Regions from separate parts of the Acidihalobacter yilgarnensis genome, predicted to be linked through region 2. Evidence: predicted binding sites of a transcription regulator. Region 2 holds the regulator's gene; the other holds the start of a gene.
The links. The regulator sigma-54, encoded in region 2, starts transcription at its own class of promoters, with help from an activator protein. The targets are predictions, from matches to a motif close to TGGCANGNTNCNTGCTT.
Positions count from the first base shown of each region.

Region 1: a site for sigma-54 is predicted at 1,571-1,587, ahead of glnL (nitrogen regulation protein NR(II)). Genes of this name have one in related genera too.

Region 1 is NZ_CP017415.1:3,352,245-3,359,809, reverse strand. It holds gene ntrC (nitrogen regulation protein NR(I)) at 1-479, opposite strand, end outside; gene glnL (nitrogen regulation protein NR(II)) at 476-1,549, opposite strand; gene BI364_RS16145 (DUF4124 domain-containing protein) at 1,695-2,342, opposite strand; gene glnA (glutamate--ammonia ligase) at 2,464-3,873, opposite strand; gene BI364_RS16135 (cation diffusion facilitator family transporter) at 4,066-5,238, opposite strand; gene BI364_RS16130 (sulfurtransferase TusA family protein) at 5,313-5,558, opposite strand; gene BI364_RS16125 (tRNA (5-methylaminomethyl-2-thiouridylate)-methyltransferase) at 5,563-6,612, opposite strand; gene BI364_RS16120 (hypothetical protein) at 6,684-7,256, opposite strand; gene glyQ (glycine--tRNA ligase subunit alpha) at 7,380-7,565, shown strand, end outside.
Region 2 is NZ_CP017415.1:3,044,506-3,052,070, forward strand. It holds gene BI364_RS14715 (KpsF/GutQ family sugar-phosphate isomerase) at 1-794, shown strand, start outside; gene kdsC (3-deoxy-manno-octulosonate-8-phosphatase KdsC) at 794-1,351, shown strand; gene lptC (LPS export ABC transporter periplasmic protein LptC) at 1,348-1,917, shown strand; gene lptA (lipopolysaccharide transport periplasmic protein LptA) at 1,886-2,458, shown strand; gene lptB (LPS export ABC transporter ATP-binding protein) at 2,455-3,180, shown strand; gene BI364_RS14740 (RNA polymerase factor sigma-54) at 3,254-4,714, shown strand; gene hpf (ribosome hibernation-promoting factor, HPF/YfiA family) at 4,951-5,271, shown strand; gene BI364_RS14750 (PTS sugar transporter subunit IIA) at 5,295-5,759, shown strand; gene hprK (HPr(Ser) kinase/phosphatase) at 5,768-6,712, shown strand; gene rapZ (RNase adapter RapZ) at 6,709-7,565, shown strand, end outside.

The DNA.
Region 1 (7,565 bases), 310 kb from region 2:
AGTCGGCCGATGGCGCGGAATACCTCCTGCATGGCCGGGGCCTCGCCGAGGATTTCCGGGGTTTCCTCGCGCGCGGCCTCCAGCTCAATCGCGGTCGTCTGCTGGCGTGCGCGTTGGCAGGCGCGACGGGCCAGTTCCACGGCCTCGTCGACGTCGAAGGGCTTGGGCAGGTATTCGAACGCGCCACCTTGGTAAGCTGCAACCGCGGCATCGAGATCCGAGTGTGCGGTGATGATGATGACTGGGATCTCGGGGTACTGGGTGCGCAGGCGTTCGAGCAGGTTGAGCCCATCCTGTCCGGGCATGCGGATGTCGCTGATGATGACACGCGGCCGCTGCTGCTCAAGTTGACGCAATACGGATTCGGCATCCTCGAAGACGGCGACCTCGAACCCAGCGCCGCCAAGCGCGCGCTCCAGTACCCAGCGGATCGAGCGGTCGTCGTCGACGACCCAGATCGTGTCCGTATTTTCGGTCATGTTTCGGTCCCCAGAGGGAGCAGAATGGTGAATTGTGTGTGCCCTGGCCGCGATTGACATTCGATCAATCCTCCATGCTGGGTTATCAGTGACTGGGAGATGGCCAAACCAAGTCCGGAGCCCTCTGGGCGCCCGGATACCATGGGGTAGAAAATACGGTCGATTAGCCCTTCGGGTACGCCGGGGCCATCGTCTACCACGTGGATAACGGCCACCAAGCGGTGGCGGACGCTGCCGATGGTGTGATTGCGTGTGATACGGGTACGCAGCAGGATTTCGCCGGAGTGACCGACGGCATGGACGGCGTTCTGCACGATGTTGAGCACAGCCTGGAAGATCATGTCCCGGTCGAACAGCAATTCAGGAATGCTGGGGTCGTAATCGGTGGCCAGTCGGATGTCCGCGGGCAGGTCGACATTGACCAGCTGACGGGCACGCTCAAGTACTTCGTGAATATTGCTGATGTTCATGCGCGGGCGACTGTTCGGACCCAGCATGCGGTCGACCAGCGCACGCAGGCGGTCGGCTTCGGCAACGATGATGCGAGTGTATTCGCGCAGGTCGTCTGCAATCAGTTCGCGTTCAAGCAATTGCGCCGCGCCGCGCAGCCCGCTCAGGGGGTTCTTGATTTCATGGGCCAACCCACGCAGTAACTCGCGTGCGGTGGACTGTTGGCTGAGCAGCCGCTTTTCGCGGGTGATGCGCAGCTGACGGTCGATGTGGCTGAGTTCAAGCATGACGCCATCCACGTATTCCCCGATGATCCAGGGTGTGATCGTGCAATCGACGTTGGTTTGGCGATGTCCGGGTAGATGCAGAAGCTTCTCGCGTTCCGTCAGTGGGTGCGCCGTAGCCACGGCCTCTCGCAGTGCCTCGATAAAGACCTCGTCTCCGGGGAACAGAAGTTCGGCCGGGCTACCGACGACATTTTGCGCGCTATGCTCGAGCAGCATCTCACCTGCTGGATTGAGCAGACGCAGGATCAATCCGCTGTCGAAGTACAGGATTGCGGTCGTGAGGTTGTCGAGTATCTCGGCTTCGGTCGGAACCATGTGGGTAGGCGGCATCATCGTTGTCATCATCGCACTGGCAAGCAAAAAGCGCGCCGTGTCTACAGGCCGCGTGTGGCCTATAGACACGGCAATAAGCGCAGATATTATGCACCAATATAGTGCGTGCTATCGGGGCTCGCGTGTGATGCGGGGAGGGGGGAGATCAGTTGGGGGCGTGAAACTGCGGCGCGCGGGGCATCATGGGTGCCCGAGGGGCTTGATGTACGCCGCCAGAAATACCATTGGGCGCAGGCGTGTTACCCGTGTTACCCGTACCCGGTGCCGCTTGCTGCGGGTTGAATAGGATGGAGTGGCGTAGCAGCGTGAAGCTGATGCCCGACGAGCGGATTGCGACACTACCGCCGGCAGTCTCGACGGCGGCATACAGCATATGGGTACCGCGATTGACGTTGCTCAGGGGTATCTGCGTGGAGGTGCCGCTGTATACCTGCGCGCCGTCCATGAACAGGCGTATGCGGTCGCCGGGCCGCAGGGCCGGCGAAAGGCTTAGCGAAACCGTGATGTCGCCGTTGTTGGCACGCACGGATTGATTGTTGGTTGGCGAGGTGATCGCCAGCGAGCGGTAGGGCGCCACTTGTCCGCTGGAGCCAGTGGCCGGCTGCGGCCCACTGAGTTGTTGCGGCGTTTGCATGGTGTTCAGCGGATGATTGAGCTCAAGCTTTTGGGCGTTGCCGTTGGGCGGCGGGACGTCTGAAAAGACGACATCGCCCTGGGCATTGACCCAACGATAGATCGTTGCCTGGGCCGCAGTAGTAAACAGCAGGCAGAAGATGAAAAGCAGGCGCGCCATTGGCGACAGCATAGGCCGGCACTGGCCCTGGCTGCAAGTGCTAGGCGACTTTGTCTGGACGCAAACGAAAGACGCCCCCGTTTCCGGAGGCGTCCGTCGTGCGATCTTCAGTGGAAGAAGATCAGAGGCTGTAATACATGTCGAACTCAACCGGATGGGTGGTCATCCGCATGCGGGTGACTTCCTCCATCTTGAGTGTGATATAGGCGTCGATGGCGTCGTCGGTAAATACACCGCCGGCGGTGAGGAAGGCGCGATCCTTGTCCAGGGCCGCGAGCGCCTGGTCGAGGGCACTGCAAACCTGAGGTATCTTCTTCTCCTCTTCGGGCGGCAGATCGTAGAGATTCTTATCCATGGCGTCGCCGGGATGGATCTTGTTCTGGATGCCGTCGAGGCCGGCCATCAGCATGGCCGTGAAGGCCAGATAAGGGTTGCCGGTGGAGTCAGGGAAGCGAACCTCAATGCGGCGCGCCTTGGGGCTGGACACCCACGGAATGCGGATCGAGGCCGAGCGATTGCGCGCGGAATAGGCCAGCATGACCGGGGCTTCAAAACCGGGGACCAGTCGCTTATAGCTGTTGGTCGAGGCGTTGGTTAGTGCGTTGATCGCATGCGCGTGCTTGATGATGCCGCCGATGTAGAACAGTGCGGTTTCGGACAGGCCGCCATAGAGGTCGCCGGCGAACAGGTTGACGCCATCCTTGGCCAGCGACTGGTGGACGTGCATACCGTTGCCGTTGTCGCCGACCAGGGGCTTGGGCATGAAGGTCACGGTCTTGCCATAGTTGTGAGCGACGTTCATGACCACGTATTTGAGTATTTGGTTCCAGTCGGCGCGGGTGACCAGCGTGTTGAACTTGGAGCCGATCTCGCACTGGCCGGCGGTCGCCACCTCATGGTGGTGCACCTCGGTGGGGACGCCCATTTCCTCAAGGACCAAGCACATGGCCGAACGCAGGTCCTGCAGGGAATCGACCGGCGGAACGGGGAAATAGCCGCCCTTGACGCCGGGGCGGTGACCGATGTTGCCTTCCTCGAACACCTTCTCGGAATTCCAGCCGGCCTCGTCGGAGTCGATCTTGTAGAACGCGCCCTGCATGTTGGAGCCCCAACGCACGTCGTCGAAGACGAAGAATTCGGGCTCGGGGCCGAAGAACGCGGTATCGGCAATCCCGGTCGATTTCAGGTAGGCCTCGGCGCGCTTGGCGATGGAGCGTGGGTCGCGCTCGTAGCCTTGCATGGTGGAGGGCTCAATGACATCGCAACGCAGGATCAGCGTGACTTCATTGAAAAAGGGATCGATGACCGCAGTGCTCGCGTCGGGCATCAGGATCATGTCGGAGGCCTCGATGCCCTTCCAGCCGGCGATCGATGAGCCGTCGAACATCTTGCCGTCCTCGAAGAGCGACTCGTCGATCGTGTGTGCCGGCACGCTCACGTGCTGTTCCTTGCCGCGGGTGTCGGTAAAACGGAAATCGACGTACTTGGCGTCGTGTTCCTTCATCATGTTGAGAACATCATTCGGGGACATGCTTATTGGCTCCTCACGCGTGGTTCGTTAGATATAGTTCCTGACTTGCAGCTCTGTTGCCGGCCGAGCCCCGCCGTGTGTTGCGATTCATAGGCACAAAAAATGCCAAGCTAAATGCCGGCGCGCCCGCTCCTGGCGACCGGCTGCGGGTAAGTGGTGCGCATTTATGGTGCGCAGCCATCGTATTTGCACCTAATCGGTGCGTTCGCAGCGGAAATAGACCTTTACCTCGCCGATTTCTGGTAGTGCCTTGCTCGCCGTGACGAGTTGTTCCGCGACAAGGCGGGCCATCTCTGCCGTTTCTACCGGTCCGCGGAGCGGCATGAAGAGATCGAGATGGGCTCGCCCGTTGAGATAGTGGAGATGAACGTTTTCGAGTTCCCTCGCCGCGGGGATATCTTTCCACTGTGCGCGTAGGGCTGCAAGCAGTGTCTGGCGTAGGGGTAGATGCGCACAGCTGGCCTCGCGTTCGTCATCCTCTGGATCGACATGCACCGTGACGTCGGAGACGTGCTCGTAGTGTTCGATCAGGTGGTTGCGAACGGCTTCGCCGATGTGATGGCCTTCCGAGACACTGATCCGCGGATTGACTTGAATATGGACGTCGGCCAGTGCCTCGCCGCCCATGCGGCGTGTGCGCAACGTATGTAGGTTCTTGACGCCGTCCAGCGCGAGGATGCTGCCGCGAATCGCCTGAACCTCGTCCGCATCGAGACCGGTGTCGATCAGCTCGCGTACACCGCTGGTCGCCAGTTGCCAGCCGATGCGCAGGATCATTGCCGATACGGCGATGGCAGCGATGGCGTCGAGGTGGTCGAAGCCGAGCAGCGTGCCGCCGATGCCCGCGAACACGATCAACGAGGAGAGGACGTCGGAGCGATGATGCCAGGCGTTGGCCTTGAGCAGCGTCGATTTAACCTGCTTCGCGACGTGCATGGTGTAGTGATACAGCGATTCTTTGGCGAGGATAGCCAAGGCGGCGAAGGCGAGTGCGATGGGTTCGGGGCCGGGGCCATGTTCGGGTTGCAATAGGTGGCTGAAAGCGTCGATGGCGATGCCGGTCGCCACGGCCATCAGCGCGAGGCCAACAATGACCGAGCCGAGGGTTTCGATGCGCCGGTGCCCATAGGGATGCTCGTCATCGGCATCCTGGCTGCCGTGTTTGGCGGCGAGCAGCACAACGACGTCGCTGGCGAGGTCGGAGAGGGTGTGCAGCCCGTCAGCGACCAAGGCCTGAGAGTGGGCCATGATTCCGCCCGCGATCTGGGCCGTTGAGACGACCAGGTTGACCAGGGAGCCGATCAGGGTGACGCGGCGCATGGCGCCGTAACGTGCGTCTGGAGTGGAGGTGTCGATGGTTTCCATGGCGCGCAAGGGGGGTCTCGTGTCGGGCTGGGGATTATGCCACCGGCGCGGGCGCAATACCCATGCCGTTAGCGTTAGCGTGTCGTGGCTTCGTTGGTCTGTATCAGAATCACCAGGCTGACCTCGCCTGCATCCTGATGCGACTCCAGTACGCGATGTCCATGTACGCGGCACCAGGCGGGTATGTCGAGTAGGGCGCCAGGATCGGTACAGTGGACGCGCAAGGTATCGCCCGGCATCAGTTCGGCGACGCGGGTTTGTACGCGGATGACCGGCAGCGGGCACAGCAGTCGGCGTGCGTCGAGCGTGTATTCGGCCACGACTTCAAACGTACCAGGACTGGGGGACTTCGTCCGCCGATAGCGGCACTACCTTCAACGCGCGTGGTTCGTCACCGGGCTCGGCTACGGCCACTTCAACCCAGTCGGCGTCTCGTCCCTGGCTAAAGCGGGCAACGATGCGCGCGGCCAGCGACAAATCTTCGGCGCTGAGTGCGTGGCTGGCTTCGACCAGGGTCAGTGGGCCGGCATGGCTGATTGGTAACAGGTGTACGAACTGTTTGCGGTAACCCTCGAGGAAACGGGACTCGCCTTCCTCCCGCGAGACGATCAGCTTGAAATGTTCGCGGGGGCGCAGGTGGCGCCCCACTTTGAGCAGCATGATGTCATCCAGTTCGTAACGTTTCTCGCCACGATGCTGCCAGAGGTCGCCGAGCTTGCGCGAATAGCTCTCGTCGGTGAGAAAACAGCAGCCGCCAGCCGGTTGGGCGTAGTCGTCGAAGCCATAGTGCTCGGCCAGCGCGATCTGCGGTTTGCGTGAGCGCCCAGAAAAATCGAAGAGCTGTTGGCGATCGATCCAGCCCTCACGTTCAGGTAGCGTGGGTGCGAGATTCCGCGCACACAGTGGGCGCAACAGGCGGTCGTCTGCCCCGGATTCGCGCGCAACGATGGGCATGGTCACCTTGCGTTGCGACTTGGGTCTTTGGCCGATGACCTCGCCGGTGATGATGAAGTCGAAGTCGTGGGCCTGCATCCATTCGCGGGCCTTGCCCACCATGAATATCTTGCAGTCGAGGCAGGGATTGAGATTCGCGCCATAGCCATGCTTGGGATTCAGGACGACGTCCTTGTATTCCTCCACGATATCGACGATGTGCAGGCGAATGCCGAGCTGCTCGGCAACCCATAGCGCATTGTTGCGCTTGGGTTTCGCCGTGTTCGCTTGCTTGCGGATCGCGTGGGTGTGACCCTCGACGCAGAAGCCGGTGAAGAAGTTGATGCCCTCGACATGCACGCCCTGGGCCTGGATCGCGCGTGCGGCGAGCATGGAGTCTAGCCCGCCGGATATCAGGGCAACGGCCTTGCGCTGGGTCATCGGTCTATATGGGTATTGAATGGGCGGGCATCTTAACAAACCCGTCGCCGGCACCCCAAGTTCGCCGTTGTCTAGTGCGCGCGCGTTCCCCGTGGTGTGGGAATGGGGGTGGCGTCGGTCCGATGTGCGAGAGCCCTCCGGGCGGCCTGGCTACCGCTGTTCGACCACAGTTCGAATTGATCGAGCGCGCTGAGTGCTTCGAAGGCCGGGCGGGCACGCATCGCGTTGAGCGTGTCCATCAGGGAGACGAAGGCGGCGGCCAGGGTACGGAAGAGCTGCCCGCTGCCCTGATTCAGGGCGCCGGCAAGGTCGAGGTAGGCGCTGCGGCCCAGATCAATGAAGTAGTCGATGCCGACACGCCGTCTGCGGGCGATTCCCGGAAACAGCCCAGCGAAGAGCAGGCACTGGTCGCCGACATCGCGCAGATGCTCCGCGCGCAGGCTGCCGGTCATTGTCTGCGCCTTGAGGTATTCGAGCGCCATGAGGGTGCGTGCCAGCTCGGGTCTGCGGCTGAAGCGTTGAAGCAGCATCATGAGGTAAGCCTCCAGGTGGGCATCGAGCGGGTGGCCTGTGTCGTTGGCACCTTCCCGGACAAGGCGCTGCCACAGAGCGGCGATGGTGGGTTCAAGGATCAGATCGCTCATAATCTCCTCCTCCTCACGCGGGCTTGCCTTATTTCCTTAGCACACGCCGTGCCGGCCCGCCTTGCTGGCGTCCGCCCGCGGCGGGTTATACTTGCCGCCGATTTCCGCGCGGTGCCGAGGACCATGACCAGCTACGATGTCTCCACCTTCCAATCCCTGATTCGTGCCCTGCAGGATTACTGGTCCGGCGAGGGTTGCGTGATTCTGCAGCCCTATGACATGGAGATGGGCGCCGGCACCTTCCACCCCGCGACCTTTCTGCGTGCCATTGGCCCCGAACCGTGGCGGGCGGCCTATCCCCAGCCCTCG
Region 2 (7,565 bases):
GCAAAATCGCCGCGACGCTGGCCAGCACCGGCACGCCGGCCTTTTTCGTCCACCCCGGTGAGGCCAGCCACGGCGACCTAGGCATGGTCACCGCGCACGACGTCGTACTGGCCCTGTCAAACTCAGGCGAAACCGATGAAATCCTCACTATCCTGCCGATCATCCGCCGCTTGGGCATCCCGCTGATTGCGCTTACCGGACGTCCTGAATCCAGCCTCGCGCGGGAGGCGACCGTGCACATCGACGTCAGCGTGGCCCGTGAGGCCTGCCCACTGGGTCTGGCGCCGACATCGAGCACCACGGCCACGTTGGCGATGGGTGATGCGTTGGCCATCGCCCTACTCGAAGCCCGCGGCTTCACCGCCGAGGATTTCGCACGCTCACACCCCGGCGGCCGCCTCGGCCGCCGCCTACTGCTGCATGTGGCCGACGTCATGCGCCAGGGCGACGACATCCCCATGGTTCGCCCCGACACCATCCTCAGCCAGGCACTGTTGGAAATCACGCGCAAAGGCCTCGGCATGACCGCTGTCGTAATGGCGGGGCGCGTGGTCGGCGTGTACACCGATGGCGACCTGCGGCGCACCCTGGATGCGGCGCTCGACATTCACCGCACACCGATCAGCGAAGTAATGACAGCGGATTGCAAGACTGCGCGGCCCGAAATGCTCGCCGCCGAGATCGTCAAGCTGATGGAGGATCACCGCATTCAGGCGCTGCCCGTCGTCGACGAGGATGGCAGCCTCGTCGGTGCACTGAATATGCACGACCTGATGCGCGCGGGGGTCGTTTAATGAACACACCAACGAACAGGGCAGCGGCCGTATCCGACGATGTACTCGAACGCGCACGCGCCGTGCGCCTTATGGTTTTCGACGTCGACGGCGTGCTCACCGACGGCCGCCTGTTTCTCGGCGACGACGGACAGGAATACAAGTCCTTCAACTCGCGTGACGGACACGGTATGCGCATGCTCAAGGACAGCGGCGTAACCCTGGCAATACTCACCGGGCGCCGCTCGCAGGTGGTCAGTCGCCGCGCCGCCGACCTGGACATCGAACACGTCATCCAGGGTCGCCGCGACAAACTGCCGGCCTTCGAGGATCTGCTATCGACGCTGGCGCTGCCACCCTCGGCTGCGGCCTTCGTCGGCGACGACCTCGTCGACTTGCCGGTCATGCGACGCGCGGGACTCGGCATCGCGGTCGCCGACGCCGCACCGGAGGTCCTGGCACATGCGCACTGGGTCACCACACGCGCCGGCGGGCAGGGCGCCGCGCGCGAAGCCTGCGAGCTGATCATGCGGGCCCAGGGGCAATACGAACGCCTGATCGCGGCTTATCTCACATGAGCCTACAGCGCCTGCTCACAGGCGCCGCGCTGGCCCTTACCCTCATGCTCGGTTACTGGCTCGCGCGACATTCGCTGCCGCCGCCGCTCAAAATGGAGCCTCTGACACACGGCACGGACTACGCCGCAGAGGGCGTGACACTGACCCAGTGGCGCAGCAACGGGCACCGCCGCTATCGCCTGCAGGCAGTACACCTTACACATACCCTACCGGACCGACTCACCCGGCTGACCGATCCGGTGTTGGTGGTATATCCTGAGCGCGGTCCGCCGGTAACGCTACGCTCGCCCAGCGCCATCCTGCTGCCCGGCGACACCATCGTGCAGATGCCAGAGCGTGTGCTCATCACAAGACAGAACACGCAGGGACAGACGATTCACGTGATTTCCAGTAACGTGACGGTCGATACCCGTCAACAGACCGCGACGAGCCCGGCCCCCACCCGCATCGAGGGTCCTGGGTATGTCACGCAAGGCATTGGCCTGAGTGCAAATTTCAAGCAGCAGTTCATCGACCTCCTAAAGGACGTGCACAGTGTTTACACACGCCCAACGACATCCCACTGATTCACGGGCCGCCAGCGGTCGACGTACACGGGCACGCCGATTCTGGCTGATAGCGGCATTCGCCCTATCGTTGCCCCTGAACGCCTGGTGTGCGCCCCCCGTTTCGCGTAACGCCCCTGTTCACATCAGCGCAGACCGATTCCATTTCGATCAGAAAACCGGCATAGGCATCTACACCGGGCACGTCCACGTGACGCAGAACGCGCTGACGATTGATGGTGAACGCCTGACCGTAATTGCACCACCCAAGGGCCCGGTCGAACGGCTGACGATGGATGGGGCTCCCGCCAGCTTCAGCGATGTCACGCCCAAGGGCAAACCGGTGAAGGGACACGCCACGCACATGCTGTATCTGCCCGGCAACCAGGAAATCCACCTCGACGGACAGGCCAAACTGATCCAGGAACGCAACACCTTCAGCAGCGCGCGCATCGTCTACGATACGAAGAGCGGTGTCGTCACCGCTGGCGCGCCCGGCAATCGCGTTAAGGCAACTTTGGTCCCCGGCGGCCAAGGCGGCGCGGAGAAATCCACGCCATGAGCGTACTCAGCGTCACGGATCTCACCAAACGCTATCGCGGCCGCGACGTCCTTGGCGGGGTGTCGCTTGACGTGGGCAGCGGTGAGATCGTCGGCTTGCTCGGCCCCAACGGCGCGGGTAAAACCACCTGCTTTTACATCATCGTGGGCCTGATCCAGCCAGATTCTGGCCATATTCGCCTCAATGATCAGGACATCACCCGATTCCCCATGCATGCGCGCGCGCGCATGGGCGTCGGCTATCTGCCTCAGGAAGCCTCGGTATTCCGCCGCCTCAGCGTCGAAGACAATATCCGCGCGGTACTCGAACTGCGTGACAATTTCGACCCCAAGGCACAGAATGAAACCCTGGAAAGTCTGCTGGATGAACTGCAGATCGGGCATATTCGCAGCAGTCGCGGATTCAGCCTCTCCGGTGGTGAACGACGGCGTGTGGAGATTGCCCGTGCCTTGGCAGCCGAGCCCGCATTCATCCTGCTAGACGAACCCTTTGCCGGTGTCGATCCCATCTCGGTGCTCGATATTCAGCGCATCGTGCGACATTTGAGCGACCGGGATATTGGCGTCTTGATTACCGACCATAACGTACGTGAGACCCTCGGCATCTGTCAGCGCGCCTATATATTGAGCGACGGGCATGTGCTTGCCGAAGGCACCCCGGAAGATATCCTGGACAACCAGAAGGCCCGCGAGGTCTATCTGGGTCAGGACTTCCGCCTGTAAGCAACCCGAGATACCCAAGAGTCCGACGATGACCATTGCGTTAAACGCGAATTCAAGATAAACATCAAACGCGATGATCAAGCCTTCACTTCAACTCCGGCTGGGGCAATCCCTGGCGATGACGCCTCAACTGCAGCAGGCCATACGCCTATTGCAGTACTCGACACTCGAGCTACAGACACATATTCAGGAAGTCCTGGAAACCAACCCGATGCTCGAGGTCGACGAGGATTCCGGGCGAGTTGAGGGCGCGGATGGCGAGCAAATCAACGGCGAATCTCGCGAAGGCGCCGCCGAAGACAACCCATCCCAAGACACCATCCCAGACGAATTGCCGGTCGACAGTGCCTGGGACGATATTTACGAGCCGCCAACCGCAGCGGGCTCCGGCTCGTCCGAAGCCGATGACCGCGACCCCTACGAATCACAAAGCGGCGATGGCGAGTCGCTGATCGATCATCTGCTCTGGCAAGTGCACTTGGCACCCATGAACGAGCAGGATCGCCTGATCGCCATGACCCTGATCGACTCGATCGGCGGTGACGGTTATCTTCAGGAGGATATCGAGAACATCCGTGGATCACTCGCCGCGCAATTGCAGGCCGATCTCGAAATCGAGGACATCGAGGCCGTCCTCCATCTCGTGCAACGGCTAGATCCTCCAGGTTGCGGCGCCCGCAATCTGGCGGAATGCCTCGACATACAACTTTCTGAGATGCCACAAGATATACCGTGGTTGATACAGGCGCGGCGCTTGGTGCAATCCCATATCGACCTGCTCGGGAATCACGATCTCAAGGCACTGATGCGCCACCTGGAACTGGACGAGGCTGGCCTGCAGGAAACCATCGCACTGATCCAGTCGCTCAATCCGCGGCCTGGTGCACAGATCAGCAATAGCCGACCCGAATATATCGTCCCCGACGTGACGGTCCGCAAACAGGGTCAGCGCTGGCGCGTGGAGCTCAACTCTGAAGTTGCGCCGCGCCTACGCTTGAATTCCACCTACGCATCAATGGTACGGCGCGCAGACAGCAGCGTTGACAACACCTACATGAAAAATCAGCTGCAGGAAGCGCGCTGGTTCATCAAAAGCCTGCAAAGCCGTAACGAAACCTTGCTACGTGTCGCCACTGCCATCGTCGAGCAGCAGAGGGGGTTTCTCGAATATGGCGAGGAGGCGATGAAGCCCCTGGTCCTGCGCGACATTGCGGAACAGGTCGAAATGCACGAATCGACCATCTCTCGCGTCACTACCCAGAAATACATGTACACGCCCCGCGGCATCTTCGAATTCAAGTACTTCTTCTCCAGCCACGTCGGTACCGCCGATGGCGGTGAATGCTCCGCAGTCGCGATTCGCGCCATGATCCGCAAACTGGTCGAATCCGAACCCGGCGACAAACCTTTGTCGGACAGCAAGATCGCAGATCTGCTCAGCGAGAAGGGGATACAGGTTGCGCGCCGCACGGTCGCCAAATACCGAGAGGGCATGAACATTCCGTCCTCCAGCGATCGCAAACGACTCAACTAGACTCAAATCATGGAGATCTCACAAAATTCTTCGACTTGGCGCAATACGGACCGACACCCGCATTCCGGCCGTGACCAGGGAGCACAGTCGGGCGCCAGCGTCGAAACCCGGCGGTGGGAGATGTTACCCGCCGTCCACGCCCCGCACAGGGAACCGCGGACGGCGAGCAACGTCGGCCATGATGGCACCGCCCCCAAATGGGCAGTTAAGACACAGCCCTCAACGAGGAGTATCGTATGCAAATCAACCTGTCTGGGCACCACGTAGAGTTGACCGATGCACTACGCGACTACGTAAGCGACAAATTCCAGCGTCTCGAACGACACTTCGACAATATGATCGATGTCCACGTAATTCTTTCCGTAGAGAAATTGCGTCAGAAGGCCGAAGCCAGTCTGAACCTCAGCGGCAACCAACTCTTCGCAGATGCCGTCGACGAAGACATGTATGCCGCTATCGACTCGCTCGTCGACAAGCTCGACCGGCAGGTGATCAAGCACAAGGAAAAGACCAAAGACCATCACAAGGCCGAAGCGACCAAACGCACGGCCATCTGAAACACACAGGCGACACCTGAACCATGCAGATAGGCGAATTACTCACGACCGAACGCATCCTCAACGATGCGGACATCCACAGTAAAAAGCGGGCACTGGAGGCACTAAGCGAACTCCTGGCCAAGGGTGGACAGGTTTCCTCCAATGAGGTCTTCGATACCCTGCTCGCACGCGAGCGCCTGGGCAGTACCGGCTTGGGACATGGCGTAGCGATACCGCACGGCCGCATGGCTGGCCTCAAGGAAACCCAGGCCGCCTTCATCAAATTGAACGGGGGCATCGATTTCGATGCCCCCGACCAGGCGCCGGTTGATCTTCTGTTCGCCCTGGTGGTCCCCGAGGAGTGCACCAGCGAACACCTGGACACGCTCTCAAGACTGGCTCAGTTGTTCAGCGACCCGATCACCGTGCAACAACTACGGGGTGCCCACGACAGCGAGTCCGCCCTGGGACTGCTCAATGACTGGGATGCCAGGCACGCCGCCTAGGCGACGTCATGGACGCCACGCTCTCCGCTGAAACCCTCTATCAAGCCCTCGGCAAACGCCTCGAACTTTCCTGGGTGGCGGGACGTTCGAGCGGAGGGCAGCGTCTGTCTGCGGCCGATACTCACTGGGGCGGCGCCACCCTGGTAGGCCATCTCAACCTGATACACCCGCACTGCGTACAGGTACTGGGTAGCCGCGAATTCGCCTATCTGCAGCAACTCGACACCACCACCCGCGAGCACGCCCTGTCACAACTGCTCAACGGCGAGAGCGTCGTGATCGTCGTCGGTGGCGGAGAATCTCCGGACACCCGGATGATCGAACTTGCCGAGCATGCGGGTATCGCGCTGCTCGTTTCCCCCCTGGCCACGCACGAACTCATCAGCACATTACGCTATTTCCTCAGCGAGGCACTCGCCGAGACTACCACCACACATGGCGTGTTCATGGAAGTGCTCGGCACTGGCCTGCTGCTCACCGGTGACAGCAATGTGGGCAAAAGCGAATTGGCACTGGAATTGATCACCCGAGGTCATCGCCTGGTCGCGGACGACGCACCCGAGTTCGCCCGCATCACGCCGGATATCCTGCAGGGACGCTGCCCACACGTCCTGCAGGATATGCTGGAGGTACGCGGGCTCGGCATACTCAATGTGCGCGCCATGTACGGTGACAATGCAATCAAACTGAACAAATATCTCAGGCTAATCATAGACCTGCGCCACAGCCACAGCACCCGTCACGAGGACGAGCATCGACTGTACGGGATCACGCGCATCCGACGCCTGCTCGGGGTTGAGATACCCGTCATCGAAATCCCCGTCGCGCCCAGCCGTAACCTGGCGGTCCTGGTCGAAGCCTCTGTACGCAAACACCTGTTGCTGCAATCCGGTTATGATGCAGCGGACGACCTGATTCAGCGACAGCAACAACGCCTCGAGAGCGAATCGTGAGACTGATCATCATCAGCGGCCTTTCGGGCTCCGGCAAGACCGTTGCCTTGCATGCCCTCGAGGACGAGGGTCTGTATTGCATAGACAATTTGCACCTCGGCCTGCTCCCGGCCTTCGTCGACAACCTGCTCAGCCCCAAAGTGAAACTCTACGACGAGGCGGCCGTCGGCATCGATGCGCGTAGCGGCATCGAAGAACTGCGCGGCTTCAAGGAAGTGCTTCAAGACATCCGTTCGCGGGGCGTTCAACTTGAAATCATCTACCTGCAGGCCGAGATTGACACGCTGATCAAGCGCTTCAGCGAAACCCGCCGCAAGCATCCCTTATCACGTAAAGGGCTCCCCCTGATCGAGGCGATACACCTGGAGCGCTCGCTGCTCGCGGTCATTGCCGAACACGCCGATCTGACCATCGACACGACGCGCAGCAACGTTCATCAGCTAAGCGCCCAGATCCGCGAGCGCATCGGACGCAGCCATGTCGGTTCGCTATCGCTGCAGTTCCAGTCCTTTGGTTTCAAGCACGGCGTGCCAGGAGACTCCGATTTCATTTTCGACGTCCGCTGCCTGCCCAATCCCCACTGGGAACCGCGCCTGCGTAACCAGACTGGGCTTGACCCTTCTGTACAGCAGTATCTTTCTTCCCACCCGATGGTCGAAGACATGTACCACGACATCCAGCGCTTTCTGCAAACATGGATCCCGCGCTTCGAGGCCGAAAATCGCAGCTACCTGACGGTTTCCATCGGCTGCACCGGCGGACAGCACCGCTCGGTCTATCTCGTACAAAGGCTCGGCGACGCCTTCCGAGACGAACGCGGTACCGAAATCACGATCCGTCACCGGGAGCTTGG